2 regions of the Candidatus Photobacterium acropomis genome follow, and region 1 is predicted to be linked to the other one. Evidence: riboswitches for the same ligand, from Rfam matches in the RefSeq annotation. Region 1 holds a riboswitch; the other holds the start of a gene.

Region 1 (8,409 bases):
AGTGCGTCAACAGGTGGTTGCAGGTATGAATTACCTCATTACTTTCAGTATTGATAATGGTGATTACTACAGTGCTAAAGTGTTCCATAGCCTACAAAACACATTCCAAGTTAAAGAGATCAAGCAAGTACCATCAGCAGTGTCTAACTGTGATGTACCTAACTAATTAGCTTATTGGCTTTGATGTAAAATTAAAAACGCTGTTATTGAGTGCTCAGTAACAGCGTTTTTTTGTTGATGAAATATAGAGAATAACCATGCATATCACCGCAAAGTGCTATCAAGATGAATCGTTTTCTGGTGCTGACTTATCAGAAGCGATATTTGAGAATTGTCAATTCTATCGCTGTGATTTTTCTCGGGCTAATTTGGTTGAAGCAAGTTTCATTGATTGCAGCTTTATTGAAGCTGGCGCAGAAGATGGTGTGAATTTCTCTTATGCCAAACTAAAGGATGCCAGTTTTAAAAATTGTAATTTATCTTTAGCTAACTTTCGTCATGCGCAGTGTTTTGGCATTGAAATGCGAGAATCAAACTTGCAAGGGGCGGACTTTCAGTATGCGTCGTTTTCTAATTACATCACCCAAAATACCTTCTTTAGCTCGGCATATATTACGGGCTGTAACTTACGCTATAGCAATTTTGAAGATGTAAAGCTGGAGCAATGCGAGCTGTTTGAAAACCGTTGGAATGGGGCAAACCTATTAGCCACATCTTTGAAAGGCGCTGATCTTAGCCGAGGTGAGTTTTCTTCCGAGCATTGGCAGCAATGCATGTTTGAAGGAGCAGATCTTTGTCATGTAGATTTGGAAGGGGTTGATATTCGACGAGTGAATCTACAAGGAGTGAAAATTTGTGATTGGCAACAAGAGCAGCTATTAAGTCAGCTAGGCATTATTGTTTTATAGCTTGATTTCCTCACTTCTTGAAAAGCCACTTGTCAGTACTTTAGCACTGACAAGTAGCAATAATCGTTTATTACCATTCGCCTTGGTTTTGCATTGATGCCCAAGGCTCTTGCGCTTCAAGTGCGTCACCTTTTTGTAGCAGTTCAATGGAAATACCGTCAGGGGAGCGAACAAACGCCATGTGTCCATCACGTGGTGGGCGATTGATTACAACCCCGTTATCTTGCAGATGCGCACATAACTCGTAAATGTTCTCAACCGCAAATGCTAAGTGACCAAAGTTACGACCGCCAGTGTACTCTTCAGGATCCCAATTGTAAGTCAGTTCAAGTAACGGTGATTTTGTCTCTTTTGCTGCTTCTGCTTGGCTTGGTGCGGCAAGGAACACAAGGGTAAAGCGTCCACGCTCACTTTCTTTACGGTTAACTTCAACTAATCCTAACTTATTACAGTAAAAGTCCAGTGATGCATCTAGGTCGCTCACGCGGATCATTGTGTGTAAGTATTCCATGTTTCTTTCCTAAATTTGATGTAAAAAATCCCCGTTGTTTAATCCTAAGCATAAAGCAATTACAGGATAAAACGAACGGGGAGTTCTCTAATTTATTTTGAATTTAGACGGTTAGCTTATGCTGTTACCGCTTGTTGGTATTTTCTGTGACGACGTAGGTGGATCGTACAACATGCAAGGAACCATAGTGCACTCACACCAATACCAGCGATAGTTGACGACATGATACCCATTGTTAGGTAACCCAATAGCGCACCGAATGCCACAGTAATAGCATAAGGAAGCTGAGTCATTACGTGATCCATGTGATGGCTACCAGCACCTGTTGCAGACAGAATACTTGTACTTGAAATTGGAGAGCTGTGATCGCCAAATACAGAGCCAGCAAGTACCGCAGAAAGCATAGGCATTAGTAGGTGAGCATCACTTGCTACCGCCATATCACCTGCTAGTGGCAACATGATACCGAACGTACCCCAACTTGTACCTGTTGCGAAAGACATCGCACAAGATAGAACGAAGACTAATGCAGGTAGTAGTTCAGTAGGGAAGCCACCTTTGGTTAATGACGCTAGGTACAGACCTGTTTTCATGTCACTTACTACGGTACCGATCGTCCATGCGAACATTAGGATAACGATAGCTGGCATCATTGCTTGAACACCTTGTGGTGCAGCGGTTAGCCATGTTTTTAGTGATAGCTTCAAACGAAGTGCTAATACCATTGAAACGGCAAGGCTACATAGTGAAGCGTTAACCAGCGACGAACCAAGATCGGTATGCTCAAGGGCTTTAATTAGGCTAAATCCTTCACCGCGAGCGGCTAGAACGTCAGCACCGCTGATCACCATAAAGATAACACTTGATACCGTTAGCGTTAGAATTGGCAGAACCATGTCGATCATTGTGCCTTTGCCTGAAGATTCTGTTGTGATCTCTAAGCCTTTTGGATGACCTTTAGATTCGTCCCATAGCTTGCCTTCTTCTGCCCACGCTTCGTGTTGACGCATAGGGCCAATGTTTAGTTGGAAGAAGATAACCACGATAACCATCAGAAGTGTGAATACCGCGTATAGGTTCATTGGGATCATTTGAACGAACAATGAAATCGCACTGATATCAGTAATATGGTTCGTTGCTAAGATACCGCCAAGGATCGCAATAATGTATGCGCCCCAAGATGAAATAGGTGTAATGACACAAACAGGTGCTGCGGTTGAGTCCAGTAGGTAAGCCAGTTTCGCACGTGAAATGTTGAAACGGTCAGTCACAGGACGACAAATAGGACCTACAGACAAGCTGTGGAAGAAGTCATCAATAAAGAAAGCAAAAACCATTAAGCCCGTTAGCATGTTTGCACTACGGCGATCTTTACAACGACGGTAACCCCATTCAGCAAATGCGCGGGTTGCACCTGTTGCTGTCATTAGGCTGATCAAACCGCCTAGTAACAACATGAAGATAATCATATTCACGTTGCCGCTATTTACTGCACCGTCAGACCAAATAAGGCCAACAACTTGGTGAACAATGTATTTCAGCGCAGATAACGGGTTGTAATCATTAAGAAGGATTGCGCCAGCAACAATGCCAAGACCAAGCGATAGCAATACGCGACGGGTAGCAATAGCTAAAATAACAGCTAGTAATGCAGGGACAACTGATAAAATGGAATCAGAATATTGAACTAGATTCATGGATCTCTTAAACACCTATATTAGGTGGAGATCTACCGAAAGGATAGAGAAACAGATTTCTGTAGAAAATATACTTCTGCATATCCCTTAGGGTAGCGCTCCATAGACTACGTAAACTATGGCAGTTCTGCACTTATTTAATGCAGACCCAGCCACTGTTGATGACACAACAATGACTTCGGCGCCGACTCCTTTCCCCAGACTTCTTAGGTGTCACCCTCCATCTGGATACTAATAGGCAGCGCGCCTCTACTCAAAGGATTGAAATTTGATGATACTTATAAATTTTACAGAGGCAATATAAAGCAGTGAAAAATTGCATAAAAATTGTAAAAATTATTACTGTTGATGGAATGTTAAGCAGATAATGAAACTGTACACTGTTTAGATATCCGCTTATTCCGTTAAACTATTTGGCTCGTTAGCTTCTGGTGGTGTCATGCTGTGAATATTTCCAGCGTAACCACCTTCAACTAATGCCTTACGCACATCTGAAACTTCTTGCGGGGTAACGGGCACGGTACGATCACCTAATTTCGCACGCACAAAGCTGATCAGTTTTGCCAAGTTGGCATCACTGATCACCGAGTTAAAGCTACTCATAGGCATGAAATTGGTGTCTTGTTCCATAAAGTTTGGCAATAAACCACGAATGGTAACAGCAATGGTATCGTAAGGATCACTGTGCATAATTATCCCGTTGTTAAGCAGTGTAGGGGCGATACCTTTTCGGCCTTTACCGTCTTTACCATGGCATGCGCCACAGGTTTGAACATATACGCCATACAGTTTGGCTTCGTTTTCAGGATCGTTGCTGCTTAACGGCTTTAGCTCAACGGTTTGGATATCAACATTGGCGGGAACGAGATCGCCAAATCCTGGTGGATTAAGCTGAGGAACCGAGCTATTTAACTCGTTATATTTATCACCGGTGATCAAGTATTCCGCAATGGCAGCGACGTCTTGTTCGGTTAAGAATCGAGTACTGTTTTGTACTACTTCCGCCATACCACCAAATGCGGTTCCTTTATCGGAATGACCCGTTTTTAAAAAGTCTGTTAATGTTTTTACATCCCAACGGTCTTGATATAGCTCTGTTGCAGTAATATCAGGGGCTTTCCAACCATCAATTAAATTACCTTGAAATAGCTCTTTTTCGATCAAAGCTTGCGCTACGTTGCGTGGAGTGTGACATTCCGAACAGTGACCTAATCCCATGGTGAGGTATTTACCACGCTTCCATTGTTCGGTCATATCATCGGGATATTCAAGTGGTGCAGTGTTTAAGAAGGCAATATTCCAACCTAATAGCCCCAAACGAATGTTACTTGGGAACATCATTTTATTTTCTTTATTACGGGTATTTACAAAGTTAAGCGATTGCATATACGCCCATAACGCTTGAGTATCTTCATCGGTGACATATTGATAAGACGAGTAAGGCATTGCAGGGTACAAATAACCGTGTTTCCCTTTACCTTTATGCAGTGCGTCGTAAAACTCTTCATAAGTGTAGTCACCAATACCATAGGTAGGGTGAGCTGAAATATTGGTTGAATAAAGCGTACCAAACGGAGTTAAGAAACCTAAACCACCACCGAAAGGTTCACCACCTTCACCTGTATGACAAGCAATACAATCACCTGCGTAAGCTAGATATTGCCCTTTACTAACCATGTCTTGATTGAGCTCTGCTAACTTATTTTTTTGCTCGTTACCTTGGTGACGAATATAAGCACCAAGCGCTTGAATTTCATCATTAGTGAGTTGGTTTTCAAAAGCGGGCATGACGTTATTTAAGCCATAGGTCACGGTGGCGTTTATGCCTTCAATACTGCCGTCATGAAGCCAAATATTATCGGTAAGGTTAGGTGCGCCTAATGCTTGATTACCTTTCGCATCACTGCCATGACAAGCGGTACAGTTAGCATCAAATATCGCTTTACCAAGCTCAAGATTGACCGCTGGCTCCGCGATAATGCGATTTTTTTCAAGTGAAGCAACATATGAAGAGACATGCTCAATTTCTTCTTCAGTCAGAATATCTTTCCAACCCGCCATAACACCATTACGACCTTGAACAATGGAGTGATGTATCGCTTCGTCACTGCCACCATACAGCCAAACTGTATCGCTTAAGTTAGGGAAATGCAGTTGCCCTTGAGCTTGATTTAAATGACAAGCTGCACAATGGGTTTGAAATAAAGCGCGACCAGCACTGACGATTTCAGGGGATTGACTCAAATCTTCATAACTTGAGTTCTCGTCACCCACTTGAGCTATTTGGGCTTGGAGTGAAGTAGGGGCTGTTGATTCTGCTTCGTTGGTGGATTGCCATTTCATCAACCCTTGCCAATTTCCCATACCGGGATAAAGCACCAAGAACACCGCAGCGATAATAAACGCGGCAAGATAAGACAACAGCAACAGACTGGGAACAGCGGCATCGTTTTCATCAATGCCATCAAAGCTATCAACAGTACGGTTAGCGTTGGCGGAGTGGTTCTTTTTCCAATACACCACAACCACAGCAATCATAAACGCTAAAAAGATCAGCGTTAAGATAATGACCCAACTACTCCAAAAAGCACTCATGGGCATACTCCTTGATCTTGTCCCAAACTTTGCAAGTAGGCGATTAATGCTTGTGCTTTGGTTTTACCTTTCACCTCTAATCTCGCTTGGCGAATTTCTTTATCACTGTATGGCACACCCAATGTACGTAGGGCTGTGAGTTTGGCTTCAATGTCTTCGCCATCTAATACTTGCTCAAATAGCCACGGATAAGAGGGCATGATCGATGTTGGAACAACATCACGAGGATTACGCAAATGAATAATGTGCCATTGATCTGAATATTTACGCCCAAGATTGGTTAAATCAGGCCCTGTTCGTTTTGAGCCCCAAAGATTGGGATGCTCGTATATATCATCACTCTCACGGTTGTATCTGCCATAGCGTTTCACTTCAGCATTTAATGGGCGAACCATCATCGAATGGCAAGTATGGCAACCTTCACTGATATAAATATCACGTCCAGCCACTTGCAATGCAGTTAACGGTTTGGCTGTCGATTCTGCGATTAATCTGTCTTGATAGAAAAAGGCAGGTAGCACCCAGACAAGGAAAGAAAATGCCGCAACAATCGCTGTTGACGCAATTAAAATCACCACAGATGAAGTAAAGTCTTTATTAATCATGCGCTTCTACCTTTTCTGAAGTGGCGTCAGCGTTATTATTGGTTTTCGTTTTTGGCTGTTTCATCGTGCGGTAAAGGTTATAGATCATCAATACCACGCCAAGTACAAACAGCGCACCGCCAATAAAGCGAACTAACATCCAAGGGGCGCTAAAGTTCATGGCCTCGACAAAGCTATAACTGAGTGAACCATTTGGCTCTTCTTTAAGCCACATATAGCCTTGTCCAATACCTGCAATCCATAGAGCAACGGCATATAACACAATCCCAATATGGGCTAGCCAGAAATGCCATTTCACCAAACGGTTAGACCACAATTGTTCATGACCAAACAGGCGAGGAATAAAGTAATAGAAGGTCGCAATGGCAGACATACCTACCCAGCCCAGTGCGCCAGAATGCACATGACCAACCACCCAATCGGTATTATGGGCGATCATATTAAACCAGCGAATGGCTAATAATGGCCCTTCAAAAGTGGCAAGGGCGTAATAGATAATGGCAGAGAAGAAGAACCACATAATGTAGTCATGTTTGAGTTTTTGCTTATTGTTAAGCAAGGTCATGATGCTATTAAATGCGCCACCCCAAGACGGTAGCCACAGAATAAGTGACATCACAATACCGAGGTTTTGCAGCCAATCAGGTACTGATGAATAAATTAAATGGTGTGTACCTGCCCAAGTGTAAAACCCGACTAAACCCCAAAAGTGAATCACAGATAAACGGTAAGAATAAATAGGGCGTTCTGAGATTTTCGGAATGAAATAGTAATTCATCCCAATGATCCCAGCGGTGAGTAAAAAGCCTACTGCGTTATGACCCCACCACCATTGCACAATTGCATCTTCAGCCCCTGAATAAATGGAGTATGATTTCCACATGGTGACAGGTAATTCGAGATTATTAGCGATAAAAATCATCGCAATCACAATAATAAACGCACCATAAAACCAATTGGCAACAAAGATATGATGTACCGAACGTTTAGCAATTGTCATAAAGAAAACAATGGCATACATCACCCAAGTGATAGCAATAAGAATATCGATCGGCCATTCAAGCTCGGCATATTCTTTCGAGGTAGTAAAGCCCATTGGCAAGGTGATAACTGCGAGAATTAAGATGAATTGCCAGAGCCAAAATACCAGCCAAGCAATCGTCATATTATAAAGTCGCTGCTTACAGGTGCGTTGAACAATATAAAAAGATGTTCCCATCAAGAGGTTAACCACAAAGCCAAAAATCACCCCATTGGTATGCAAAGGGCGAAGACGACCAAATTGGAAATACTCAGAGTCTAAATTCAAGGCAGGCCAATACAGTTGTGCCGCTAAAATCACCCCGATTAACATGCCAATTAGCGCCCAAATAACACTGGCAACCATAAAGTATTGAACGATTTTATAGTTGTACCGAGTATCCATCGTCATAACCTTAGCAATGATGCAGTTTGTTTTTATTGTTCATGATTTTCTGTTTTTACGTGGCTGAAGTAATACGCAAGATCCCTCATATCTTGATCACTTAAATGTTTCGCATAGCCCTGCATTAATATCGCTAACCCATCAATACGTTGGTTTTGTTTATAGGCTTTAAGGGCGGCGATCAGGTATTGCTGCTTTTGCCCTTGTAGATTGGGGTAAGTTTCTGTGGCGGAAATACCATCAACACCGTGACAGGTCACACACACCAAGGCTTTCTGTTTGCCAATTTCAAACTGTTGTTCTGGTGTCATTTCATCGGCAACAGCAAAAAGGGGAGTTGCGAGTAAAACGATCAGTAAGCATCGCTTAATAGATAGGATCAAAGACATGCACATCTCCCTTTCAAACACTATTTATAGAACTAGCAATACAAATACACAGTTTTAAAGATAGCTGTTTTTAGCTTTGGTCAATGTCAGATTTTAGATTCAGTGCTGAGAAATAAGAAAAGAGAGGGCAGAGCAGGCCGGTGAAATAGGAAAGAAATCACCAATGAGTAACAAGAAAAACAAAAGCCAGCAGGAGATAGCTGGCTTTAGGAGAGGGATTAATTTGCAGCTTCAAAAGCCAACGCTTTCTTTTCTACCAAGCGGAAGAGGATAGAAAG
Region 2 (8,409 bases), 1.5 Mb from region 1:
CTACTGGCACCTATCATTAAAGAGCGTAAAGGTGAGCACGTTAAGACGCTAGCGAACTTAGCCGCACAAGGTTATATCCGTGCCCGTATTGATGGTGAGGTATGCGATCTTTCCGATCCACCAACATTAGAACTTCATAAAAAACACACTATCGAGGTCGTGGTTGATCGTTTCAAAGTTCGTGACGATCTTCAGATCCGTTTAGCCGAATCATTTGAAACTGCGTTAGAGCTTTCAGGTGGTACTGTAGTGATTGCGCCAATGTCTGATGAAGAAGGCGAAGAGCAAGTTTTCTCAGCTAACTTTGCCTGTCCGCATTGTGGCTACAGCATGCAAGAGTTAGAGCCTCGCCTGTTCTCGTTTAACAACCCAGCAGGTGCCTGTGGCACTTGTGATGGTTTAGGGGTACAACAATACTTCGATCCTGCACGTGTGGTTCAAAACGGTGAACTCAGTTTATCTGGTGGTGCGATCCGAGGCTGGGATAAACGAAATTTCTATTATTTCCAAATGCTCAAATCCTTATCTGAGCATTACAAATTCGATGTTGAAGCACCTTTTGATTCGCTGCCAAAGAAAGTCAAAGAAGTGATTTTGAACGGCTCGGGTACTACCGATATCGAATTTAAATACATCAACGATCGTGGTGATATTACCGTAAGACGCCATCCATTTGAGGGGATCCTCAATAATATGGAACGTCGTTACCGTGAAACTGAATCAAACTCAGTACGTGAAGAATTATCCAAGTTTGTTTCCACTAAGCCTTGTTCAAGCTGTCATGGTTCACGCCTACGTCAAGAAGCTCGCCATGTGTTTATCGGTGAGACTAACTTGCCACAAATCTGTGAAATGAGTATTAGCGGCGCACACCAATTCTTTGATGAGTTAACCTTAACCGGTCAACGTGCGCAAATTGCCGAGAAGATCTTAAAAGAGATCAACGAGCGTTTAAGTTTCTTAATCAATGTCGGCTTAAACTACCTAAGTCTGTCTCGTAGCGCAGATACCTTATCTGGTGGTGAAGCACAGCGTATTCGTCTTGCTAGCCAAATCGGTGCAGGACTTGTTGGCGTCATGTACGTATTAGATGAGCCATCCATTGGTCTCCACCAGCGTGATAACGAACGATTACTCAACACACTTATCCATCTGCGTGATCTAGGCAATACCGTGATTGTGGTCGAGCACGATGAAGATGCTATTCGTGCCGCTGATTACGTGATTGATATTGGTCCGGGCGCAGGTGTACATGGTGGTAATATCATCGCGCAAGGTGGCGTTAAAGATATCTTAAAATCAAAAGAATCATTAACAGGCCAATACCTCAGCGGTAAAAAAGCGATTGAAATCCCTGCTGAGCGCACACCATTTGATCCTGAAAAAACAGTTAAACTATTAGGTGCTACGGGTAACAACCTAAAAGATGTCAATGTTGAAATTCCTGTTGGTTTGTTTACTTGTATTACCGGTGTTTCTGGCTCAGGCAAATCAACGCTTATTAACGATACGTTCTTTGAAATCGCCCATCATAAATTAAATGGCGCAACGACTGGGACCCCAGCACCGTACCGTGAGATCCAAGATCTAGAGCATTTTGATAAAGTTATCGACATAAACCAAAGCCCAATAGGTCGTACCCCGCGTTCAAATCCAGCGACTTATACGGGGATTTTCACCCCAATCCGTGAGCTATTCTCTGGTACTCAAGAAGCACGTTCTCGCGGCTATAAACCAGGGCGATTTAGCTTTAACGTTCGTGGTGGTCGCTGTGAAGCATGCCAAGGTGATGGTGTTATTAAGGTTGAAATGCATTTCTTACCTGATGTTTATGTGCCTTGTGATGCTTGTAAAGGGAAGCGCTATAACCGCGAAACGCTAGAGATCCGCTATAAAGGTAAAACCATTGATGAAGTGTTAGAGCTCACGGTGGAAGATGCTCGAGAATTCTTTGATCCGGTTCCCGCTATTGCAAGAAAGTTACAAACCTTAATGGATGTTGGTTTATCGTATATCCGTTTAGGTCAAGCTGCGACAACATTATCTGGCGGTGAGGCACAGCGTGTGAAATTGGCCAAAGAGTTATCTAAACGAGATACTGGTAAAACGCTTTATATTCTTGATGAACCAACCACAGGTTTACACTTCCACGACATTCAGCAGCTACTAACGGTACTGCATAAACTGCGTGATAAAGGTAATACTATCGTGGTGATCGAACATAACTTAGATGTAATTAAAACGGCCGACTGGATCATCGATCTTGGTCCTGAAGGCGGTAGTGGTGGTGGTGAAATTATCGCAACAGGCACCCCAGAAGCTGTGGCTAAAGTGAAGGGCTCACACACAGCAAGGTTCCTTAAACCGCTGCTAGGTTAGACTATGAAAACACGTTAATATATTAAAACAGGCTGATATTGATCAGCCTGTTTGCTTATTCATACTCAGGAACAACCATGACAGTGTTACAACTCGAAGGCACCAGACTCGAGCAGAAACGGATTTCAAAACCCTTAGTACGCTATTTTCTTGCGACAATTGGGATCATCTTTATTGTTGCAATGCACTATTTCCAACATAATCCAGGCGGCTCAGGGCTTGAGCTCTCATTTAACGCTGCAGTTTGGATCCCTTTTAGCTTCGCTATCTCTTTTGGCTTACTTGAAATTTGTCGCCAACAAATCTGGCGTTATTCTCGTCTGACACTTTTGCTATTTGCTTGCTGTGTACTGCTAACTCTCCCTGTTTTTTATCCTAATGCCGATGCTGGTGCAGCGTTTAATCGCTTGTTTACCTTGTGGGCTGGATTTCTGTTTTTTGTCAGCTTGCAACAGTTCGTGTTCACTCACCAACAGCGCCAACGTTTGTTGTGGTTTATTTTACTCGGTGTACTGATTGAAGCGGTGTTTGCGTGGTATCAATACCTTTGGATCCCAGCAAAGAATCCTATCGGCTACGACACTATCGCTAACCGACCTTATGGTATTTTTCAACAACCGAATGTAATGGCGAGCTTTCTTGCAACAGGTTTAGTGATTGGCACTTACCTGTTAGCACGTATTCCGCTATATCGTGGTAAGTGGTCATGGCTACATGTCATATTACTCATAACCCCTGTCCTCACTATTCCGATGTTAGTGGTGTTGAACTCTCGTACCGGCTGGTTAGGTGCAATTATTGGTGTAGCACTAATGCTGCCATATTTACGTCGCTTTGCTGCCAAACAAGTACAACGCTTATGGTTATTGATGATTGCATTAAGCTTGAGCCTTGCTTGGAATATTTCATCAACTGAAAACTGGGCACCAAAAGAAAACAGTACCAGTTTAGAAAGTTTGAGAGCAATCCATTTCCCACAAGCCTATGAGATGTTTACCACTAAACCTCTCACTGGTTATGGCTATGGAAAGTTTGAAGCTGCTTACATCACTCAAACTGCGCTGTGGCACAATGAAGATCCAACACAACACGCAGGTGTTCCAAGTTTAGATCACCCACATAACGAATTACTTTTCTGGGCAGATGAAGGCGGTATTGTGCCACTTATCGGCTTATTGCTTGCTGCATTTGCGGTAATGGTAAAAATAAGAAAAGCGCCTAATGGCACCCAGTTAGCCTTAATAGGATTATTTTTCCCTATCGTATTGCACACACAATTAGAGTACCCGTTCTACCACTCTTTAGTTCATTGGCTGAGCTTTATCATCCTTATTTTTTGGGTTGATAACCTCACAGCGAAATACCATAAACGCTCCCTACAATACGTATTAGGATTAAAAGTTTTCGCACTGATCACTCCAATTTTCATTTCAAGCTTTATGGTAACAACGCTGTATTCTGGCTGGCAGCTCACCAAGTTTGAAACAACTCGACCTGTAAACATCGACTATCTACTTAAGGTGAATAACCCATGGTCGTGGAAAAACCGTTTTGATTGGGACTTACAACTTACCCAACTGCAACTTGGTATTGGTAGCGATAAACCAGCGCTGATTGAAGACTATATTCAATGGGCAACCGAAAAAGCCAAAGCGTGGCCGCGACCAGCACTGTATCAAAACCTGATCCTTGCTTACGATGCCCTCGGCAACAAAGAGCAAGCATCACAAATCAGAGATGAAGCGCTGTTCTTATTTCCTGATTTAGATTTTGAGCAGCAAACCAGCCAAGCAAATACAACGTCTGCGGCGAAATAACCATAAAAAATGGCTACCCACTCGGTAGCCATTTTTATTTACTCATCAATAGATTATTTCAATGTGGTTTCTAGCGCTTTTAAGCACAGCGCAACATTTTCACTTCTTGCACCATAGCCCATCAAACCGATACGCCACGCTTTTCCAGCCAACGCACCTAATCCTGCGCCGATTTCTAAGTTGTAGCGTTGCAACAATTCATTGCGAACCTCAGCATCATCAACACCGTCAGGAATATAAACAGCATTGAGTTGTGGTAATCGTGACGCTTCTGCTACCACAAATTGGATTCCTAATTTTTCAAGTCCTGCTTTAAGCTCTTCATGGGCATTACGATGGCGCTGCCACGCATTTTCTAAGCCTTCATTATGCAGCAGTACTAACGCTTCATGCAGCGCATATAGACTATTTACAGGTGCGGTATGGTGATAGCTACGCTTGCCTTCACCACTCCAATAACCTAATACTAAACTTTGATCTAAAAACCAGCTTTGCACTTTGGTTTTACGTTGCTGGATTTTATCAATCGCTTTTTGGGAAAACGTTAACGGCGATAACCCCGGCGTACAAGACAAACACTTTTGACTACCAGAATAGACCGCATCTAATTGCCATTCATCCACCAGCAATGGCACACCACCGAGAGATGTCACCGCATCAACGATGGTTAAACAATCATGTTTACGGGCAATTTCAGCCAGTGTTTTCGCATCACTCAATGCGCCAGTTGAAGTTTCCGCATGAACAAAAGCGACAATTTTAATATCAGGATTATCTTGTAATGCTTGCTCAACAAGATCGGGAGATACTGGCGTCCCCCATTCATTATCAACCACAACTGCTATACCACCACAGCGCTCAACATTTTCACGCATACGCTCGCCAAAAACACCATTACGGCACACTAACACCTTATCGCCAGGCTCAACGAGATTAACAAAACACGCTTCCATCCCTGCACTGCCCGGCGCAGAAACAGCAATAGTGAATGGATTTTTGGTTTGAAATGCATATTGCAGTAGCTGTTTTAACTCATCCATCATGCCGATAAACAAGGGATCTAAATGGCCTACCGTTGGTCGACTGAGTGCTTGTAATACTTGCGGGTAAATATCTGAAGGCCCCGGCCCCATCAGTGTTCTATGTGGCGGAATAAAACTGGTAATTGTCATTATTTTGCTCCGTAAAGTCATAGTCCCTATAGATATTTTTTGTATGGAACGGGTTGCTATCGTTTTAAGAGTATTAGAGCCTTTTCATTGACGCAAGAGTCGATGTCGCATCCCTTACGCACAGTTGCTTAATTTTAAATGTAAATTATTTGTCACATAACATTTGACAAAAGGGTTACAAATCTTATTCAATGAGATGATAATTTATTCAAGCTTTTATGTGCTTGTATAGGGTTACAGCAATACGGAAGAGGAGCGTTACCTAGGTATCATAATGACAGGGCCCCACCCTATAGCCATTATGAGAGGGAGAGTAACGCCGAGGTATGACTTATTCGGGGATTAAGTTATATCGGCTATGAAGGTTGAATCCTTCTAGCTGTCACCACGCTCAACAATGAATGTGGTGGGGAGCTTCTGGGTAAGTGCACTTAATTCACTTCTCACGCTCTCCTGACAGGATGTCGGGAATACTCCCAGACAAATAGCCTACCTTATAATTTGTTTATGATTCAGGGAGAATATAATGGACTACTCTACAGCAAATTCAGCACCGCCATCATCAATCACTGTTGCCAAATTTGGTGGCACTAGCGTTGCAGACTTCACCGCAATGAGTCGCAGTGCGGCCATTGTTACCGCAAATCCGGCAACAAAAATTGTTCTGATCAGCGCCTGTTCTGGCGTAACGAACCTTTTAGTTGAACTCGCTAATGGTGTCAGTAATGCTGATGAACGTCAGCAACGATTACAGCAACTGACACAAACACACCAAGATGTGCTTGATCAACTTAAGCAACCATCAAGTATTCAAGATGCGATTTACAGCCTACTTGATAACGTAGCAACACTTGCTGAACAAGCCGCTGTTGCAACATCTGCACAATTAACCGATCAAATCGTGAGCCACGGTGAGCTGCTTTCAACCTACCTTTTCACGCAAATTTTAGTTGAGCTAAACGCGCCAGCAGTACGTGTCGATATTCGTCCAATTATGCGTACCGATGATCAATTTGGAAAAGCAGTACCTCAGCCAGAGCAAATTAAACAACTGGCGGAAACACAATTATTACCATTGCTTGAAAATAGTATTGTCGTTTCACAAGGCTTTATCGGCTCAAATAGCCAAGGGATCACGACAACTTTAGGTCGTGGTGGGAGTGACTATAGTGCCGCATTAATTGCAGAAGCCGTCAGTGCATCCACCCTTGAGATCTGGACTGACGTACCGGGAATGTACACCACCGATCCTCGTATCACCCCAGCTGCACAACCTATTAAAGAGATCAGCTTTAGTGAAGCCTCTGAAATGGCAAATTTTGGTGCTAAGATCCTTCATCCATCAACCTTAGTGCCAGCTATTCGCCAGCAGATCCCTGTCTTTGTCGGCTCATCAAAAGCACCAGAGCAAGGTGGTACATGGATCCGCAAATCGGTAGAAGATGCACCACTATTTCGAGCATTAGCGCTACGTGCTAACCAAACCATGGTGACACTCACCAGCCTGAATATGTTCCATGCTTATGGCTTCTTAGCCGAAGTATTCCGTATTCTCGCTGAGCACAAAATCTCCGTTGATTTGATTACCACATCAGAGGTCAGTGTGTCACTCACCCTAGATCAAACCGATACGGGTGGCGGTGCACCAACACTTCCACTTAAAGCTGTTGAAGAGCTAAGCCAATTATGCCGTGTCGAAGTTGAGCAAGGTTTATCACTGGTTGCACTCATTGGTAACCAAATGAGTGATACTAAAGGCTCTGCAAAAGATATTTTTGGCGCACTAGAAGATCATAACCTGCGTATGATTTGTTACGGCGCAAGCCCACACAACCTATGTTTCTTAATCAATGAAGATGAAGCAAAAGACGTCGTTCGTACATTACACGCCTCTTTACTGGAATAACCCATTCCAAGCACACAAATCTTAAATAAACAAAAAGGCGCATTAAGCGCCTTTTTTATTCATATCGATTTAGGAATTACAGATTTGGCCCAAGCCATTTTTCAGCTTCGATCAAATCCCAGCCTTTACGATCAGCATAACTTTCAAGCTGATCTTGTTGGATCTGCGCCACCGCAAAGTAACGTGAATCAGGATGAGAGAAATACCAACCTGATACGGAAGCGCCAGGGTACATGGCATAACTGGTAGTTAATGACATACCAATATTCTCTTCCACCTTCATCAGCTCCCACAACGGTCCTTTTTCAGTATGCTCAGGGCAAGCAGGGTAACCCGGTGCAGGTCGAATACCTTGGTACTTCTCACGGATCAAATCTTCATTTGATAAGTTTTCATCCGCTGCATAACCCCAAATTTCTTTACGCACTCGCTCATGAAGGTATTCAGCGAACGCTTCTGCTAAACGATCGGCAACGGCTTGGATCATGATGGCATTATAGTCATCACCTTGGGCTTTATACTCGTCCGCCAACTCACGCTCACCAATACCACCTGTAACCGCAAAGGCGCCAATCCAATCGAGTTTGCCCGATCCTTTTGGCGCAATATAATCGGAAATACAGTAGTTAAAGCCTTTAGGTTTCTCTGTTTGCTGACGCAAATTATGCAGCACGGTGGCAACTTCGGTACGTGATTCATCGGTGTATACTTCAATATCATCCCCAACGCTTGCCGCAGGGAACAAACCACACATACCACGCGCTTTTAATAAGCCTTCGTTCTCAACACGATCAAGCAACTCATTAGCATCAGCAAATAAACGTTTCGCTTCTTCACCCACTTCTTCATGTTCAAAGATCTTCGGATATTTTCCTACTAACGACCATGTCATAAAGAATGGCGTCCAATCTATATAATTACGTAGTGTTGCAATATCAAAGTCATCGAAAACATGAATACCCGGTTTAACTGGCACTGGCGGTGTATACGCATCCCAATCAATCGCCACTTTATTAGCACGTGCTTTTTCTAAAGTAACAGGCTTAGTACGTGGACGCTTACGCGCATGCTGTTCACGTACAATGTCATAATCAGCTTGCAGCTTTTCAACAAACCCCGGCTTCAATGTATCTGA

Evidence for each region. Region 1 has a riboswitch for lysine ahead of Q7657_RS17465 (Na+/H+ antiporter NhaC family protein). Riboswitches for the same ligand answer to the same signal wherever they lie in the genome.
Region 2: another riboswitch for lysine. It lies ahead of lysC (lysine-sensitive aspartokinase 3); the one in region 1 lies ahead of Q7657_RS17465 (Na+/H+ antiporter NhaC family protein).

What each region holds. Positions count from the first base shown of each region.
Region 1 is NZ_CP131609.1:2,288,417-2,296,825, reverse strand. It holds gene Q7657_RS17480 (cystatin domain-containing protein) at 1-166, shown strand, start outside; gene Q7657_RS17475 (Qnr family pentapeptide repeat protein) at 258-908, shown strand; gene Q7657_RS17470 (VOC family protein) at 979-1,419, opposite strand; gene Q7657_RS17465 (Na+/H+ antiporter NhaC family protein) at 1,536-3,116, opposite strand; lysine riboswitch at 3,202-3,376, opposite strand; gene ccoP (cytochrome-c oxidase, cbb3-type subunit III) at 3,513-5,711, opposite strand; gene ccoO (cytochrome-c oxidase, cbb3-type subunit II) at 5,708-6,316, opposite strand; gene ccoN (cytochrome-c oxidase, cbb3-type subunit I) at 6,309-7,742, opposite strand; gene Q7657_RS17445 (c-type cytochrome) at 7,775-8,131, opposite strand; gene artM (arginine ABC transporter permease ArtM) at 8,350-8,409, opposite strand, start outside.
Region 2 is NZ_CP131609.1:767,686-776,094, reverse strand. It holds gene uvrA (excinuclease ABC subunit UvrA) at 1-2,379, shown strand, start outside; gene Q7657_RS10320 (PglL family O-oligosaccharyltransferase) at 2,457-4,196, shown strand; gene Q7657_RS10315 (pyridoxal-phosphate-dependent aminotransferase family protein) at 4,250-5,368, opposite strand; lysine riboswitch at 5,609-5,793, shown strand; gene lysC (lysine-sensitive aspartokinase 3) at 5,895-7,274, shown strand; gene metH (methionine synthase) at 7,351-8,409, opposite strand, start outside.